Linked DNA regions of Prochlorococcus marinus str. SB. The protein of the gene in region 2 interacts with the protein of the main gene of each other region in a pairwise test. Links are inferred from orthologs where the notes say so. Each region holds a gene or a part of one and is shown on either strand. Other genes may lie near its edges. The genes, in order: EV02_RS02640 and def.

Region 1 (3,194 bases), 150 kb from region 2 along the record:
GGGCCATAAATAATGGGAATATTAAAGTGCTTTAGATGATGAGAAATACCTCCAATGTGATCTTCATGCCCGTGAGTGACAATCATTCCTTTTATTCTTCTTTGATTTTCTTTTAAAAAAGTTGTATCAGGCATAACAACGTTTACGCCATGCATACCATCAGATGGGAAAGCTAGGCCAGCATCAACAAGCATTAATTCATCACCATATTCAAAAACGCAAGTGTTTTTTCCTATTTCATGTAATCCTCCAAGAGGTATTACTCGTAGAGCTGGGGTATTACTTTTAGATCTAGATGAATCATGAGTAGATCTTTTTACAGTTGAATTTGTACTTGATTGCATAATTTTGAAATTTATGAAGGCCTGCTTGTAATCAAATAAGGTTTATTTAAATTTAATTATCAAGTTAAATATAATCCCTATTATAGGGAATTCAGGATAAAAGATAGTTGCTTTTTCATGTCATTGTTTAAAGGTGACAAAGGACTTCTAGGATTACCTACATCCCATCCCGATAGCTCCAAAGCAGCTTTAATTGGGATTGGATTAGTAGTCATAAAGAGTGCTTTGAAAAGAGGCTGAAGTTTTTCATGAATAGCAAGAGCATTGGAAACCTTTCCAGTTTGAAAAGAATGAATCATCTCTTTCAATTGCAATCCAACTAAATGACTTGCAACACTTACTACTCCTACAGCACCTACCGATAACATTGGAAGCAACAATGAATCGTCGCCACTATATACAGATAGTTCGGAGCCACAAATAGCTCTTAATTCTGTTACTTCTTCTATTCTACCGCTTGCAGCTTTAATACTGAGAATATTTGAGAAATCCATAAGTTTCTTCACAGTATCAGGTAATAAATTGCATCCAGTCCTGCCAGGAACGTTGTAGAGCATAAGAGGCAAATCCTTTGCAGATTTAGCAATAGAACTGAAATGTTTATAAAGACCTTCTTGAGGCGGCTTATTGTAATAAGGAACAACGACCAAAGCACCGTCGGCACCAGAGTCGTAAGCTTTTTTTGTAGCTTCCACAGCTTCGCTTGTACAATTGCTACCAGTGCCAACTATTACTTTACAGCTTGCATCCAAAGATCCTTTTACCGCAATAAATAAATCATGCTGTTCAGCCCATGAAAGAGTCGGAGATTCTCCAGTAGTACCGCACAACACAATTCCATCGGAACCGTTCTCAAAAAGATAATTTGAAAGTTTTATAGCTAGTTCATAATCTACATCTCCATTCTCAGTGAATGGAGTAACCATTGCAGTCAATATTCTTCCAAATAGTGGATTATTACACTCAGTTTTGTTTGCAATCATTTTTTTGGAATTAATAACTCAGCTATTTGAACAGCATTCAGAGCTGCTCCTTTTCTTATTTGATCTCCACATAACCATAATTCTAATCCATGAGGATGACTTATATCAGTTCTTAGCCTGCCAACAGCAACACTATCCCTTCCCATAACGTCATTTGGCATAGGAAATCTATTATTTTTATAATCCTCAATAATTTCAATTCCAGGAGATTTTTTTAATTCTTCAAGAGCATCTTTAGGCTCAACTACATCGGCAAATTCAATATTGATCGATTCAGAATGTGCTCTCAGAACTGGGACTCGAACACATGTAGCAGAGAGCTTTAAATCAGCAATATTTAATATTTTCCTTGTCTCATTAACCATTTTGATCTCTTCTTCGCAGTAATTATTTGAAAGCATAGGGGAATTATGTAAAAACAAATTAAAAGCAAGGGAGTATGGCAAAACTTCACTTTTTTGAGGATTTCCTTGAAGATATTGTTCAGTTAAAAGTTTTAGTTCCTCCATCGCCAGTTGGCCTGCACCACTGACAGATTGATATGTTGAGACAATAACTCTTTGAATAGTAGAAAGTTTGTTTAATGGAGCTAAAACTAATGTCAATAAAATGGTAGTGCAGTTTGGATTCGCTATTACCCCATCATGATTAAGTACGTCACTAGCATTAACTTCAGGGACTATAAGAGGAACGTTCTTATCTAATCTGAAAGCACTTGAATTATCTATCAGTAAAGCATTTTGATCAATAATGGTAGATAACCACTTTTTTGAAATACTTCCGCCAGCTGAAGCCAAAACTAAATCAAGATTCTTAAACTCTTCCTTAGTTGTTTTTTTTGTAACTAATTCTTCATCTTTCCAAATAATTTTTTTTCCTTCTGACCGCTCTGATGAAAGCAAGACCAATTCTGATATTGGGAAATCACGTTGTTCAAGAATTTTTAGCAATTCAGATCCCACAGCACCTGAAGAACCTAAAACAGCAACTTTTAATGGCCTATTAGGCAAATACGGAGAATGTCTCACACTTTAAAATGATTCTTATAAATAGATTGACTATTTTTTTTACTTTATCAAAAAATTAACTTTCAAGGAAATCACATAATGTGAAATAATTAAGATTCGGTTCATAGTAATAACTTAGAAAAACATGGCTAAAGATGCACTAATAGTCAAAACAACTCCTCTGCCTCAAAGTAGGATTTCATTCGAATTAGAAATACCATCTGAAACATGCAAAACGTGTGTAAATGAAACAATCAGTTCAATCAGTCGTTCGGCTAAAATTCCGGGATTTAGACTTGGTAAGATTCCTAAACAAGTCTTAATCCAAAGAATTGGCATCGCACAATTACATGCTTCTGCTCTGGAAAAAATTATTGATAAATCATGGCAAGAAGCGTTAAAAATGAAATCTATAGAGCCACTAAGTGAGCCAGAATTGGTAGATGGATTTGAATCTTTACTTGCAAAGTTTAGTCCTGAAAAATCACTTAAGGTTACTCTTCAAACTGATGTTGCCCCAGAATTAAAACTTAAAAAATCCAAAGGACTAAGTGTTGAAATATCAAAGACAAAATTTGATCCTAATTCAATAGATGAAGCGCTAGAAAAATCTAGAAATCAGTTTGCAAACATTATTCCAGTTACCAATAGAGCAGCAAAATTAGGAGATATTGCTGTAGTTAGTTTCAAAGGAAAATATAAAGATTCTGGTAAAGAGATTGATGGTGGAACAAGTGAATCAATGGATCTTGAGTTAGAAAAGAACAAAATGATTCCCGGTTTCGTTGAGGGAATCGTAAAGATGGAAATTGGTGATACTAAAACACTTAACCTTAAATTTCCTGATGATTATTCTCATG
Region 2 (3,156 bases):
TATTAGTCATATAGTCCTTGACTAGACTTTTTGAAAGCCATTCTCTCCAAATTATTCCTAACTTATATGTAAAAAATATTTGGGAAACCCGTATTGGTAGAGCCACAGCGAAACAACAAGCGTAAATCCCCAATATCCGATAAAATCCATCTTCTTGTTTTTCTACTAAAGCATTTGTTAAATCTCTTGCAATGAATCCAATACCTGCGTTTATTCCGTTTACAGCTAAAAGCATTAATACAATTATCGCAAGGAATAACCAATGTAACCATCTACGGTTTTTTAATTGACGTCTTAAGCTAAAAAAGCTTCCTGATCCAATTAGAAATAATGTAGAGAAAAGCAATCCCCAATTCCCAGCCCAAATAGAATTGACAGTACTTATTACACCTCCGAAATACTTTTCAAGAAAAATTGGTTGAAAGCTTTCAAAAAAACTTATTATTCCTGTAAGGCCAACAAGTACTACTCCACCAACACAAAATAAAAGAGAAATCAAAAGCCATATGAATTGGAATCCATTACATTGATCTATGGGAAGAAAAAATGGCTGAGATAATTTCCTTAATTTTTGTAGTTGGTATAGTATTTTGGATTTATTATTAACTGCTTTATTCATTACTCGACTTGTGTTATGAAGTAAATTATAACTTTTAGCAGTCTATTGACTAAAGCCAATAAATGAAAGTGCCCAGTCAGGTAAATTCAAGTAATTCAAGATTATTGCATCAAATTCATGAACTTTTGGAAAATATTTATCCAATGCCCACCATAGTAGAAAAGGTAAATTAAATAAAATTTGTAATTGCCATTTATAAGTTAAAACGTTCCAAATTTTTATTAACTTGGTTTTGAGTGAATCATCTAGATCTTCCCAATTTTTTGAAATTAAATTGAATAAATTTTTAGACTCTGTATTTAAGGACTCTGGAGTATTCATTTTGTTTTTATTTATTTATAACCCATTAATATTTCTTTCGAGAGTTTTAACCTGGAGGCCAATTCATTTTTCTTCCAGATAAAAAATGAATATGTAAATGAAAAACTGTTTGTCCCGATTCTGCTCCTGTGTTAATTACTGTTCTCCAATTAGTTAAATTTTTTGATTTAGATATTTTGCTACCAACAAAAAGTAAATGCCCTAATAAATTCGCATCTTGCTCAATACACTCTAATAAACTGATTATTGGTTTTTTAGGAATCACTAAAAAATGTACTGGAGCTTGTGCCTGGATATCATTAAACGCAATACAAAACTTATCTTCATAAAGCTTATCGCAGGGTATTTCTTCATTAATGATTTTTTGAAATATTGTTGTTTCAGTCATTAAATTAATTAATTGAGATAACGTCTTTTTCGTTAAACCCTTCTTTTAAAAGTTCTTTGTTCAAATCATCTTTTGATGTAACTCTATCTACAAATAATATTCCATTTAAGTGATCCATTTCGTGTTGAATACACCTCGCTAGAAGTCCATCTGCTTTCATTTTACGTGGTCGTCCCATTTCATCTCTAAATTTTAATTTTATAGTTGATGGTCTTACTACATTCAAATAGACGCCAGGTATACTTAAACAGCCCTCTTCATATGAATTAAGGGTTGTCCCAAAGTCTGTAATTTCTGGATTTATTAGTATTAAAGGTTCTGCTGCTGAATCTTCAAAATTTACGTCTATGACAAGAAGCTCTTTGTTGATTCCAATTTGAGGTGCAGCAAGTCCAATTCCTTTAGCTGCATACATGCTTTGAAGCATATCTCTAGCGAGTTTTCTAATCGATGCGTCAACTTTAGTTATTCTTTTGGAATTTTGTCTTAATACATCATCACCAAGTTTATAAATGTCTAGAGATGGCTTACCTGATTGTTCTTTTGCAATTTTTTCTTCATTTCCATTTGTTCTTGACTTTTTTGCAAGTTGTGAAAAATGGTTTGCCACGTTAAAAAAAAGGTTTTTAATTAAGAGTTTAGCTATAAAAATACTAGCACTTTAATTTGCATTCTTTATAGTTTTTTTAAATGAGTAATGATGATCAGTTAAAAGTTAGGCAAACTGTATCTAAAAAAAAATCTTTTAAGGAATTAACTATTGTTAGGGATATCATTTTTTGGATTGATCTTGTTGGTGAAGGTCAAAATGAAAATGCTATTTTTGCAAGACCATTTAATGAAAAAGAGGCTTTTCCTCAGAAATTAACAAGTAAAAAATATAATATTAAAAATAACTTTCATGGATATGGTGGTAAATCTTATAAATGTATATATTTAAAAAATAATTTTTATTTGATATGGATAGATCAGATTACTAACGCAATATGGTTTCAAATTTTTAAGGAGGTAGCATCAAATTATATAAGTCAAAAAAGATATCTCGATTCAGTTCAAGAACCGAGACAACTTTCTAAATCAATTGATGGAAATTTCGATTCTTCATTTGTTATTTCTCAAAAAAATTTTTTGTATGGTATTTGTGAAATAAATAATAGAGATTACTTATTTTCTTTAAACTTAAAAAAAACCAAACAAGATATTTATCGAATAAAAAAATTTAAAAATTTTGCTGGAGAATTATCTTCTAATACTTCTTTTAGCTTATTTTCTTGGGTCGAGTGGGATTCTCCATACATGCCATGGGAGAAAAATTATCTTTGTTTTGCTCAAATTAATTTAGATGGAGATATAACAAAAATAAAAAAATTCTCAGATAAGCTGATTAATACCAAAAAAAACGTTTCTTTTTTTCAACCTTATTGGATAAGTGAAACTCTTTTAGTATGTTCTGAAGATAGTTCTGGATGGTGGAACTTATTGTTTTTAGATGCTAGTAAAATAGAGAATATTTTTATTAAAAAAAGAGTAGAGAGAAATTTTGTTGAATATGGAGTACCTCAGTGGGTCTCAGGAATAACATTTTTTTCAGGGGATATAAAAGATTTATTGTGTTTAGCAAAAAAAGAAAATAATTTAGTAGTTGAACAATATAAAGATCTTCAATTCGTTAAAGAATTTTCTACTCCTTTTACCTCAATAAGTGATTTTAGTGTTTTTGAGAAGAAAGTAGTTTTGAAAGGTAATGGATCTGATTTTCTTGGAAATTTACTTGAAATTGATTGTAAAAAGGAAGTTTTATCAAATGTTTTTGAGGAAATAAATGCTG

What was found.
Region 1: the proteins of def (region 2) and EV02_RS02640 interact in binary tests that used the Escherichia coli proteins (3 or more experiments, as listed by UniProt). The link is inferred for Prochlorococcus marinus str. SB from one-to-one orthologs.

The regions. Positions count from the first base shown.
Region 1 is NZ_JNAS01000002.1:701,616-704,809, reverse strand. The notes cover bases 340-3,194. They hold EV02_RS02640 (aspartate-semialdehyde dehydrogenase), read right to left. Parts: upstream 2,356-3,194; coding sequence 1,324-2,355; downstream 340-1,323. Other genes in these bases: tig (trigger factor), read left to right, coding at 2,480-3,194; dapA (4-hydroxy-tetrahydrodipicolinate synthase), read right to left, coding at 425-1,327; EV02_RS02630 (ribonuclease J), read right to left, coding at 340-344. Also shown: more of EV02_RS02630, read right to left, coding at 1-339.
Region 2 is NZ_JNAS01000002.1:554,716-557,871, reverse strand. What follows is about bases 136-2,952. They hold def (peptide deformylase), read right to left. Parts: upstream 1,939-2,952; coding sequence 1,333-1,938; downstream 136-1,332. Other genes in these bases: EV02_RS03290 (alpha/beta hydrolase family protein), read left to right, coding at 2,019-2,952; EV02_RS03280 (histidine triad nucleotide-binding protein), read right to left, coding at 987-1,328; EV02_RS03275 (hypothetical protein), read right to left, coding at 662-940; EV02_RS03270 (ABC transporter ATP-binding protein/permease), read right to left, coding at 136-619. Also shown: more of EV02_RS03270, read right to left, coding at 1-135; more of EV02_RS03290, read left to right, coding at 2,953-3,156. UniProt on the Escherichia coli protein: Removes the formyl group from the N-terminal Met of newly synthesized proteins. Requires at least a dipeptide for an efficient rate of reaction. N-terminal L-methionine is a prerequisite for activity but the enzyme has broad specificity at other positions.